2 regions of the Actinomadura meridiana genome follow, and region 1 is predicted to be linked to the other one. Evidence: riboswitches for the same ligand, from Rfam matches in the RefSeq annotation. Region 1 holds a riboswitch; the other holds the start of a gene.
What was found. Region 1 has a riboswitch for ZMP and ZTP ahead of ABD808_RS23710 (bifunctional methylenetetrahydrofolate dehydrogenase/methenyltetrahydrofolate cyclohydrolase). Riboswitches for the same ligand answer to the same signal wherever they lie in the genome.

Region 1 (5,915 bases):
CCGTCCGCATCCCGGATTTCCCGTCCCGCGACGACTGGGACGCCGCGCTGACCGACGCCGTGGCGGCCCACGAACCCGACCTGGTGGTGTCCGCCGGGTTCATGAAGATCCTCGGCCCGCGCTTCCTGGCCCGGTTCGGCGGCCGGACGGTCAACACCCATCCCGCGCTGCTGCCGTCGTTCCCCGGAGCGCACGCCGTCCGGGAAGCCCTGGCGTACGGGGTGAAGGTGACGGGCTGTACGGTTCACTTCGTCGACGAGGGGGTCGACACCGGGCCCGTGATCGCGCAGGAGACCGTCCCCGTGCACTGGCACGACGACGAGGACGCCCTGCACGAGCGGATCAAGCAGGTGGAGCGGCGGCTCCTGGTCGACGTCGTCGGACGGCTCGCCCGCGACGGCTGGACGGCGCGCGGCAGGCGCGTCTCGTTGAAGTGCAGAACGTGTGGAACGTCCGATCGAGAGGGGAGCCCCGCGGGTGAGTCGGGTGGCGATTAAGCGCGCGCTGATCAGCGTGTACGACAAGACCGGGCTGGAGGAGCTGGCCCGTGGCCTGCACGAGGCGGGCGTCGAGATCGTCTCGACCGGGTCCACGGCCGGGCGGATCGCGTCCGCCGGGGTGCCGGTGATGCGGGTCGAGAAGCTCACCGGGTTCCCCGAGTGCCTGGACGGCCGGGTCAAGACCCTGCACCCGAAGGTGCACGCGGGCCTGCTCGCCGACCGCCGCAAGCCGGACCACCTCCAGCAGCTCGACGACCTCGCGGTCGAGCCGTTCGACCTGCTGATCGCGAACCTGTACCCGTTCACCGAGACCGTCGCGTCGGGCGCCACGCCGGACGAGTGCGTCGAGCAGATCGACATCGGCGGCCCGGCGATGGTCCGCGCCGCCGCGAAGAACCACGCGAGCGTGTCCGTCGTCGTCGACCCGGCCGCGTACGGGGCCGTTCTCGACGCCGTGCGCGCGGGCGGTTTCACGATCGAGGAGCGCCGCCGTCTCGCCGCGCGGGCGTACGCGCACACCGCGTCCTACGACGTGGCCGTCGCGTCGTGGTTCGCGAGCGCCTACGCCCCCGACGAGACCGCCGCCGACACGAACTGGCCCGACTTCCTCGGCGCCACCTGGGAGCGCGCGAACCCGCTGCGGTACGGCGAGAACCCGCACCAGCGCGCCGCCCTGTACCGCGTCCCGGGCGAGTCCGGGCTGGCGGGGGCCGAGCAGCTGTACGGCAAGGAGATGTCCTACAACAACTACGTGGACACCGACGCCGCCCGCCGCGCCGCCCACGACTTCGCCGAGCCCTGCGTCGCGATCATCAAGCACGCCAACCCGTGCGGCATCGCGGTCGGCGCCGACATCGCCGACGCGCACCGTCGGGCGCACGCCTGTGACCCGGTGTCGGCGTACGGCGGCGTCATCGCGGCGAACCGTCCCGTCACCGCCGCGATGGCCCGGCAGGTCACCGAGAGCTTCGCCGAGGTCGTCATCGCCCCGGCGTTCGACGACGAGGCCGTCACCGTCCTGAAGGACCGGTTCAAGAACATCCGCCTGCTCGTCTGCCCCGACGTCCCGGCGGGCGCCACCGAGTACCGCCGCATCGACGGCGGCCTGCTCCTCCAGGGCGTCGACCGGGTGGACGAGCCGGGCGACGACCCGTCCGGCTGGGAGCTCAAGACCGGCGAGCCGGCCGACGAGGCCACCCTCGCCGACCTGGCGTTCGCGTGGAAGGCGATCCGGTCGGTGAAGTCCAACGCGATCCTGCTCGCCTCCGGCGGCGCGACCGTCGGCGTCGGGATGGGCCAGGTCAACCGGGTCGACTCCGCCAAGCTCGCCGTCGCGCGGGCCGGAGCGGAGCGGGCGGCGGCCTCGGTCGGCGCGTCCGACGCCTTCTTCCCGTTCCCGGACGGCCTTGAGGTGCTGACCGAGGCGGGCGTCCGCGCCATCGTCGAACCCGGCGGTTCCGTCAACGACGACAAGGTGATCGAGGCCGCCGCCAAGGCCGGAATCACCCTCTACTTCACCGGCGTAAGGCACTTTTTTCATTGAGCTTTTCTCCTCCTTCGGCCCGGGGGGCCTCCATCGTCGAAAAACTCGTGCGATCGCTGCATCGCTCTCGACTCGCCTAGCGGCTCGCTTCGCGATCAGGTTCTCGCTGGCTCGAACCTGCCTTCGGACGCGATCGCAGTGGTCAGGGTTTGTGTGGGGCGGGGTGAGTGACCGGGGCGCGGTGGGACGGTTCACCTTCCTCGACGGGTAGCCTCTGCCTGGCCGCGCCCCCCTGGTGACCTGGCGCGGGTGACCCCCTGTGGAGGCGCGGTGAACGAGTTCCTGTCGCTCATGCTGGTCGCGGTGTACCGGACGGACGCGCTGCTGATGGAGTCCCGGCAGCTCATCGGGCTCGTCGCGGCCGTCCTCGCGGCGATGCTGGCCGCGCAGGTCGGCTGGCACGGCACGGACCGGATCCTCACCTGGCGGGGCCGCTCCGAGGACTGACCGCCCGCCCGGTCAGTAGCATGGGGTGTCACGCGACTGGCGCGGTCAAGGTGGATCACCACCGGGGAGCGAACGACAGTCCGTACACCGCGCGCCTGGGTGGACGGGACCGGCAGCCCCGTGGAGGAACGCATGACCGCACAGATTCTGGACGGCAAGGCCACCGCCGCCGAGATCCGCTCGAACCTCAAGGGCCGTGTCGAGGCGCTGCGCGACCGTGGCGTGTCGGTCGGGCTCGGCACCGTCCTCGTCGGCGACGACCCCGGCAGCCACTCCTACGTCAACATGAAGCACCGCGACTGCGCCGAGGTCGGCATCGAGAGCATCCGCCGCGACCTGCCCGCCACCGCGTCGCAGGACGACGTCGAACGCGCCGTCGCCGAACTGAACGCCGACCCCGCGTGTACGGGGTACCTCGTCCAGCTGCCGCTGCCGAAGGGCCTGGACGAGCAGCGCGTGCTTGAGCTCATCGACCCGGCCAAGGACGTGGACGGCCTCCAGCCCACCAACCTCGGACGGCTCGTCCTCATGCAGCCGGGCCCGCTGCCCTGCACGCCGAAGGGCATCATCGAGCTGCTGCGCCGCTTCGACGTCCCGATCGAGGGCGCCGACGTCACAGTCGTCGGCCGTGGCATCACCGTCGGCCGTTCCCTCGGCCTGCTGCTGACCCGCCGCACCGAGAACGCGACCGTCACCCTCTGCCACACCGCGACCCGCGACCTGGCCGCGCACACCCGCAACGCCGACATCGTCGTGGCCGCCGCCGGGGTCCCCGGGCTGATCACCGCCGACATGGTGAAGCCGGGCGCCGCCGTCCTGGACGTCGGCGTCTCCCGCGTGGACGGCAAGCTCGCCGGTGACGTCGCCGACGACGTCCGCGACGTCGCGGGCTGGGTCGCGCCGAACCCGGGCGGCGTCGGCCCGATGACCCGCGCGATGCTCCTCGCCAACGTCGTGGAAGCCGCCGAACAGGCCTGACGCCGGGCACGGCGTCTGAGTCCGGCACGGCGTCTGAGTCCGGCACGGCGTCTGAGTCCGGCACAGCGAAGGCCGCCACCAGCACCCAGGTGGCGGCCTTCACCGACACTCCCGCCGGACGGAGACCGCGCCGTCACTTGCGCGGCCCCGTCCGGACCGGTTCTGCGATCGCCCTCACGCTCACGCGCTGCCCGGAGGGCGATCGCGGGCTTTCAGCTGGCCCTTCGCCCCGCCGCGCTCGGGGCACGGGTGGGCGCGCCGACGTGGCCGTGGGCCGCACCCGCCCTTCGGGCCTCGGGCCGGACCCCGGGCACCCGTCCGTCCATGGGCGGGCGGCCCTGCGGGACGTGCACCGGCGGCAGCGGCCGGACGAGGCCCATGGCGATGACCTCGTTGGCGAGCCGCGTACGCCGGTTGGCGCCCTCGGGGATCCGGAACTTCTGGTAGAGGCGCAGCAGATGCTGCTTGACGGCCGCCTCCGTCACCACCAGTTCCCCGGCGATGTCGCGCGCCGTGGCCGGGGCCACGAACGCCTCGTCGGACAGGGCGGGACGGCAGAGCGAGGTCAGCACGTCGACCTCGCGTCGGGTGAGCTCGGGCGCGACGGCACGCCGCAGTTCGACGTCCGGGTCGACCTCCTCACGGGGGATTCCCCCCATCCGGCAGCGCGCCGTGCCGAAGCTCACGACGTCACCGTCCTCCAGGACTCGGCGGGCGATCGGGCGTCCGTTGACACGGGTCCCGTTGCGGGACAGGCCCATGTCCACGACGTAGATGTACGGTCCGCGCCGGACGATCTCCGCGTGCAGACGGGACACACTCGTGTCGTCGAGGCGGACATCGACTCCTCTCCCTCTCCCGACCGTCGTAACGTCGGGGCGCAGCGGCATCACCAGCCCGCTGTCCTCGATCCGCATGAACGGCCCCTCCACGGCAGTCCTCCCAGCTAGTTAGCGACCCCTGTCTGCCGGGTTACCCGGGCGCCTACCCGTCACACCCTCCTACTGGCGAGTAGGTCCGATGCCGCAGGGGATTCCGGCCTCTCCGGCATCACTGGTGTCCCGTCCGTCCCACGGTGGGACGATGTCGTGCCCGGAACGGATTCCGGATACCGTGAGGGCCATGAGCACCCAGGTGCGTCGGCGCAGGCGCAGGGCGCCGCGCCGCAGGGCCGCCGCGCCGCACTGGCTGGCGCAGCTTCCGTACCTGCTCGTGCTCAGCGGCGTCGGCGCCGGGCTCACGCTGTGCGCCTTCAACTACTTCCGCAAGGGCTCGGGCCTGATGGCCGCCGCGCTGCTGCTCGGCGCGCTCGCCCGGCTCCTGCTGCCGGAATCGCAGCTCGGGCCGCTCGCCGTCCGCAGCCGCTCCATCGACTGCTGGACGCTCGTGATCCTCGGCGAGATGGTCGCGTTCGTCTCGCTGAGCGTCCCGCCGATGAACAAACCGGGCCTCGCCCTCGCGGGCGCCTTCGGCGTGCTGATCCTGTTGGCGCTGGTGGCGCGCGGTACGCGGCTGCTGGTCACCGGCCGCCGGGACGGTGACCCGCCCGGCCCAGGGCAGGTCTAGACCTCACGGGGCCCTCGGCTAGCCTAGCCAGTTGAGCCTTACAAGGTGTCTTTCAGCTCGCCAGGTGTAGGAAAGGGACAGCACCAGCATGCCCAAGATCAAAGTAGCGGGCCCGGTCGTCGAGCTCGACGGCGACGAAATGACGCGGATCATCTGGAAATTCATCAAGGACCAGTTGATCCTGCCCTACCTCGATGTCGACCTGAAGTACTACGACCTGGGCATCGAGCACCGCGACGCCACGGACGACCAGGTCACCGTCGACGCCGCCAAGGCCATCCAGGAGCACGGCGTCGGCGTGAAGTGCGCCACCATCACCCCCGACGAGGCGCGCGTCGAGGAGTTCGGCCTGAAGAAGATGTGGCGCTCCCCGAACGGGACGATCCGCAACATCCTCGGCGGCGTGATCTTCCGTGAGCCGATCATCGCGTCCAACATCCCCCGGTTGGTCCCCGGTTGGACGAAGCCGATCATCATCGGCCGCCACGCCCACGGCGACCAGTACAAGGCCACCGATTTCGTCGTTCCCGGCCCGGGCAAGGTGACGATCACCTACACGCCCGCCAACGGTGACGAGCCGATGGAGTTCGAGATCGCCGACTTCCCCGGCGGCGGCGTCGCGATGGGCATGTACAACTACGACGACTCGATCCGTGACTTCGCCCGGACGAGCATGCGGTACGCGCTCAACCGCGAGATGCCGCTGTACATGTCGACGAAGAACACGATCCTCAAGGCGTACGACGGCCGGTTCAAGGACCTCTTCCAGGAGATCTACGAGACCGAGTTCAAGGCCGAGTTCGAGTCCAGGGGCCTCACCTACGAGCACCGCCTCATCGACGACATGGTCGCCGCCGCGCTCAAGTGGGAGGGCGGGTTCG
Region 2 (5,915 bases), on a different contig from region 1:
CAGCAAGGACGACGCCGAGCGCGGCGCGTTCGCCGACCGGCTCGCCGCCCTCGCCGAGATCTACGTCGGCGACGGGTTCGGCGCCGTGCACCGCAAGCACGCCTCCGTCTACGACGTGCCGAGGCGGCTCCCGCACGCGGCGGGCGGCCTGATCGTCGCCGAGGTCGAGGTGCTGCGCAAGCTCACCGAGGACGTCGAGCGTCCCTACGCGGTCGTGCTCGGCGGGTCCAAGGTGTCCGACAAGCTCGGTGTGATCGACAACCTGCTCGGCAAGGCCGACCGCATCCTGATCGGCGGCGGGATGGCGTACACGTTCCTGAGGGCGAAGGGCCACGAGGTCGGCACGAGCCTCCTTGAGGAAGATCAGCTCGACACCGTCCGCGACTATCTGCGGCGGGGCGAGGAGACGGGCGTGGAGTTCGTGCTGCCGGTCGACGTCGTCGCCGCCGCGGCGTTCGCGGCCGACGCCGACCACGGCGTGGTGGCCGCCGACGCCATCCCCGCCGACCGGATGGGCCTGGACATCGGGCCCGAGTCCGGCAAGCTGTTCGCGGCGCGGCTCGCCGACGCCAACACCGTGTTCTGGAACGGCCCGATGGGCGTGTTCGAGATGGAGCCCTACGCGAGCGGCACCCGCGCCGTCGCGCAGGGGCTCATCGACTCCGGCGCGTTCACGGTGGTCGGCGGCGGCGACTCCGCCGCGGCCGTCCGGCGGCTCGGCTTCGACGAGGCCGCCTTCTCCCACATCTCGACCGGCGGCGGCGCCAGCCTCGAATACCTCGAAGGCAGGACGCTGCCCGGCCTGCAGGCCTTGGAGGACTGACCGATGGCTCCCGCGACTCCCGCCCGCAAGCCGCTGATGGCGGGCAACTGGAAGATGAACAACAACCACCTTGAGGCGATCGCGCTCGTCCAGAAGATGGCGTTCGCGCTCAAGGAGGCCGACTTCGAGGCCGTGGACGTCGCCGTGATCCCGCCGTTCACCGCGATCCGGTCCGTGCAGACGCTCATCGACGCCGACAAGTACGCCATCCAGTACGGCGCGCAGGACGTCTCGCCGCACGCCTCGGGCGCCTACACCGGCGACATCTCCGCCGCGATGCTCGCCAAGCTGCGCTGCTCCTACGCCGTCGTCGGGCACTCCGAACGCCGCCAGTACCACCGCGAGGACGACGCGCTCGTCAACGCCAAGGCCAAGGCCGCGCTCGCCGCCGACATCACCCCGATCCTGTGCGTCGGCGAGGGCCTGGACGTCCGCAAGGCGGGCGGGCAGGTCGCGCACGTGCTGGCGCAGGTGGACGGCGCGCTGGAGAAGATCCCGGCCGACCAGGTGCGGCGCACCGTGATCGCCTACGAGCCGGTGTGGGCGATCGGCACCGGCGAGGTCGCCACCCCGCAGGACGCGCAGGAGGTCTGCGCCGCGATCAGAACGCGGCTCGCCGAGCTGTACGACGGCGGAGTGGCCGACGAGGTGCGTATCCTGTACGGCGGTTCGGTGAAGGGCGGCAACGTCGCCAAGCTCATGGCGCAGGCCGACGTGGACGGCGCCTTGGTCGGTGGTGCCAGCCTGGACCCGGGAGAGTTCGTCAAAATCTGCCGGTATCGGGATCTTCCAGTCTGATCAAAACTGATCAATTCCGCGTGAACTGGGGGTTCATGCCGAACCAGCGGCTGGTTCGTCGTACCCTTCGTAGCTGACGGGTAAACCGCCCGGGCCGGTCCACCGTCCCACTACAGACCGTCCTGACCTAGAGACAAGGCGCTGAAGAATCGTGATCATCGCATCGTCCATCGTGCTCATCGTCACGAGCCTGTTGATGGTCGTCCTCGTCCTCATGCACAAGGGCAAGGGCGGCGGGCTGTCCGACATGTTCGGCGGCGGCGTCTCGTCGTCCCTGGGCGGGTCGTCGGTGGTGGAGCGCAACCTCGACCGGCTGACGATCGCCGTCGGCGTCATGTGGTTCGCCTCGATCGTCGCCCTCGGCCTGCTGTTCAAGGGCAACGCCTGAGTCACCCGTTCCGATTGACCATTAGCGAGCGCCGCACCGCCCCTAGCTGGAGGTACGGGCGGTGGCGATAGACCAAGCGAGGAGTACTCCGTGGGTAGTGGCAACGCGATTCGGGGCAGCCGTGTCGGGGCCGGTCCGATGGGAGAGGCGGAACGCGGCGACGCCGCCCCCCGCGTGTGGGTGACCTTCTACTGCGCGAACCGGCATGAGACCCGTCCGAGTTTCGCGACGGACGTCGCGGTCCCCGAGACCTGGGACTGCCCGCGCTGCGGGTTCCCCGCCGGGCAGGATTCGGAGAATCCCCCGGCACCGCCGAAGACCGAGCCGTACAAGACGCACCTGGCATACGTGAAGGAGCGGCGCAGCGACGAGGACGGCGAGGCCATCCTCGAAGAGGCGCTGGCCAAGCTCCGCAAGAAGCGCGCCGCAGTCAAGAAGGCACTGGAGGCCGCAGGCCGCTGAGGCCCAAGCCCCACCGCACGTCACATGGTCCGCGCCCCACGAGGGGTCGCGGACCATGCGCCTTTCCGGGCGGATCGGACGCGATGCCTTCGCGGCGCCGGGTGGGTCGGTAGGATGGCGGGTACGCGACTGGCGCAGTCAAGGTGGAGTCGACCACCGGGGAGCGAAGCAGTCCGCACACCGCGCGCCTGGGTGTCGGGCCCTTTCCGCCGGGGCCGACCGTCGTCCCGGCGCCGCGACCGCGGAGGCTCACATGCACGAACCGGCCGTTCCCCATCTCCACGCCGAAGACCCCGAGATCGCCGGAATGGTGGAGGCCGAGGCCCGCCGCCAGTACGAGAAGCTGCGGCTGATCGCCTCGGAGAACTACGTGTCGCCCGCCGTCCTGGAGGCCGCGGGCAGCGTCCTGACCAACAAGTACTCCGAGGGGTACGAGGGCAGGCGCTACTACGAGGGCCAGCAGGTCATCGACCCGCTGGAGGCGCTGGCGGTCAGGCGGGCGCAGGAGCTGTTCGGCGCCGAGCACGCCAACGTCCAGCCGTACTCGGGGTCGCCCGCGAACCTCGCCGTGTACCTGGCGTTCCTGGAGCCCGGTGACCCCGTGATGGGCCTGTCGCTGCCGATGGGCGGGCACCTCACGCACGGCTGGTCGGTGTCGGCGACCGGGAAGTGGTTCCGTCCCGTCCGGTACGACGTGCGCGCCGACACCGGACGGGTCGACATGGACCAGGTCCGCGACCTGGCGCTGAAGGAGCGACCGAAGGTCATCTGGTGCGGCGGCACCGCGATCCCCCGGACGATCGACTTCCCGGCGTTCGCCGAGATCGCCCGGGAGACCGGCGCGGTGCTGGCCGCCGACATCGCCCACATCGCGGGCCTGATCGCGGGCGGCGCGCACCCGTCGCCCGTCGGCCACGCCGACGTGATCACCACGACGACGCACAAGACGCTGCGCGGCCCGCGCGGCGCGATGATCATGTCGACGGCCGAGCACGCGAAGGCGGTCGACAAGGCCGTGTTCCCGGGCCTCCAGGGCGGCCCGCACAACCAGACGACCGCCGCGATCGCCGTCGCGCTGCGGGAGGCGGCCCAGCCCGGCTTCGCCGCGTACGCGCGGCAGGTCGTCGCGAACGCCGTGGTCCTCGCCGCCGCGCTGCGCGACCGGGGCTACGACCTGGTGTCCGGCGGCACCGACAACCACCTCATCCTGATCGACCTGACGAAAAAGGGCATCGGCGGCAAGCCCGCCGCGCAGGCCCTCGACCGCGCCGGGATCGAGTTGAACTACAACGCCGTCCCGTTCGACACGCGCAAGCCGTTCGACCCGTCCGGGCTGCGCGTCGGCACCGCCGCGATCACCACCCGGGGCCTCGGTGAGGAGCTGATGCCGCAGGTCGCGGCGTGGATGGACGAGGTCGTGCAGGCCGCGGCCAAGGGCGACGAGAGCGTCGTCGAACGGGTCGCCGCGCAGATCAGGGAGCTGCTCGCGTCCTACCCGATGCCGGGCTGGACGGCCACGCCGTAGCGGTCAGGCGCCGCGCAGGATCGTGATCATGCGCCAGGCGGCGGGGTCGGTGAGCGCCACGGCGGCCTCACCGGCCCCGAAGTCGCCGTACCGGGCGACGGTCTCCAGGCCGCCCGCCAGCCGGATCGCGGCGTCGAGTTCGGTCGCCGTCCAGAACCGGTACGGGACGACGTCGCGCAGCACCCGCGTGGCCCCGTCGGCGGTGATCGTCATCGTGACGTGGTCGTCGGCGACCTGCGTGACGGGGTCGAGCCGGTCGCCGCTCTCGCCCCACCGGACCGTGGCGTGGACGCCGTCGCGCTCGACCGTCCAGCCGGTGCCGACGCTGGGTTCGTCGGTGAGACGGTCGCGCGGATGCGCCATCTCCACGACGTAGAGGCCGCCGGGCGACAGGTGCGCGGCGGCGCAACGCAGGTGCGCGACGAACGCGTCCAGTGTCAGGAGGTGGGACGTGGAGTCGAGCATGGTCACGACGAGGTCGAAACGGCGGTCGAGGTCGAACCGGGTCATGTCGTCCTGGACGACCGTCACGTCGACGCCGCCGCGCTCCGCCTCCTTGACCGCGTACGCGCACATCGCCGGGTTCAGGTCGAGCGCGGTCGCCGCGACGCCACGGCGGGCGAACTCGCGTGCGTGCTCGGCGGGCCCGGCGGCCAGTTCCAGCATCGACGCGGGCTTGACCTGGTGTTCCGCGCACCAGGCGAGCAGGACGTCCACGTCGGCGGACACGTCGCGGAACGAGCACGCCAGTTCGTACGCCCACGGGTCGTCGTAGATGCCGCTCACTCCGCCCATCCTGCCAGGGTCATGTCGGTGTCACGCCGCCGACAGGTCAGCGTGCGCCCGGGGTTTCACATTCCGGACCGGGTCTTGAGCCGCCCCGTCCGACCGCCTAGCGTGCGGTAAGTGATCGACCCCGTGAGCGGTGAGCACGTCAATGACCGACCTCCGCCCGGTCCGTCCACGACCCGGCTCCCGCTGCTGCTCCCCGGCACCCTGAGCGACGAGCAGCGAACCGTCTACGAGGCGGTGACGGGCGGCCCCCGCGCTTCCGGCCGCGTGCCGCCGCCCGTCCTCGCCGACCAGTACGGACGTCTCCTCGGCCCGTTCAACGCCATGCTGTACAGCCCGTCCGTCGGGCTGCCACTCCAGGACCTCGGGGCGGCGCTGCGGTTCCGCACCGCGTTCACCGAACGGGAACGGGAGATCGCGACGCTGGTCGTCGCGGCGCGGCTGCGCTCCGACTACGAGTGGTGCGCGCACCGTCCGCTGGCCCGCCGCGCCGGTCTCGGCGACGACGAGATCGACGCGCTCCGCGACGGCCGCGCCCCGATGCTCGCGGACGTCCGCGAACGCGTCGTGTACGAGGCGGCCCGGCAACTCGCCGCCGAGGACGACCTGGGCGACGCCGTGTTCACCGAGGCGGTCGCCACGCTCGGCCGCGCCGCCGTCGTGGAGCTGGTCACCCTCGTCGGCTACTACAAGGCGCTGGCGTTGCAGATGCGGGTGTTCCGCGTCGGCGTCCCGGACGGTGAGCCCGCGCCCGCCTGGCCCCCGACGGGGAACGCCGATGACTGACGTGTTGCGCACGGTGCGGCTTGCCCTGCACCCGGTGGCGATGAGCGACCAGGCCGCGCTGCTGACGCACTGGACGGGCCCGCTCGTCCGGCGGCACCTGTTCGACGACCGGCTGATCTCCGCCGTCCAGGTCGCCGAGATCATCGACTCCAGCGAGCGCGACTTCGCCACCGAGGGCTACGGGCTGTGGGCGCTGCGCCCCGTCCGCTGGTCCGTCGACGCCGACGACCCGGGGCCCGCCGCGCCGGGAGACCCGCTGATCGGGGTGGCCGGGCTCAGCCACCACGAGGGGCCGCTCGGCCACGGCGCGGACGTGGAGATCCTCTACAGCCTGGAACCGG

Region 2: linked by a shared signal. The riboswitch ahead of ABD808_RS07325 (serine hydroxymethyltransferase) and the one ahead of ABD808_RS23710 (bifunctional methylenetetrahydrofolate dehydrogenase/methenyltetrahydrofolate cyclohydrolase) in region 1 are both predicted to bind ZMP and ZTP.

The regions. Positions count from the first base shown of each region.
Region 1 covers NZ_BAABAS010000016.1:62,154-68,068, forward strand. The annotation lists gene purN (phosphoribosylglycinamide formyltransferase) at 1-497, shown strand, start outside; gene purH (bifunctional phosphoribosylaminoimidazolecarboxamide formyltransferase/IMP cyclohydrolase) at 478-2,043, shown strand; gene ABD808_RS23705 (hypothetical protein) at 2,314-2,490, shown strand; ZMP/ZTP riboswitch at 2,513-2,598, shown strand; gene ABD808_RS23710 (bifunctional methylenetetrahydrofolate dehydrogenase/methenyltetrahydrofolate cyclohydrolase) at 2,623-3,468, shown strand; gene ABD808_RS23715 (FHA domain-containing protein) at 3,681-4,400, opposite strand; gene ABD808_RS23720 (DUF3017 domain-containing protein) at 4,591-5,034, shown strand; gene ABD808_RS23725 (NADP-dependent isocitrate dehydrogenase) at 5,123-5,915, shown strand, end outside.
Region 2 covers NZ_BAABAS010000004.1:695,550-701,464, reverse strand. The annotation lists gene ABD808_RS07345 (phosphoglycerate kinase) at 1-823, shown strand, start outside; gene tpiA (triose-phosphate isomerase) at 827-1,621, shown strand; gene secG (preprotein translocase subunit SecG) at 1,773-2,009, shown strand; gene ABD808_RS07330 (RNA polymerase-binding protein RbpA) at 2,100-2,471, shown strand; ZMP/ZTP riboswitch at 2,587-2,672, shown strand; gene ABD808_RS07325 (serine hydroxymethyltransferase) at 2,725-3,996, shown strand; gene ABD808_RS07320 (class I SAM-dependent methyltransferase) at 4,000-4,791, opposite strand; gene ABD808_RS07315 (carboxymuconolactone decarboxylase family protein) at 4,903-5,574, shown strand; gene ABD808_RS07310 (GNAT family N-acetyltransferase) at 5,567-5,915, shown strand, end outside.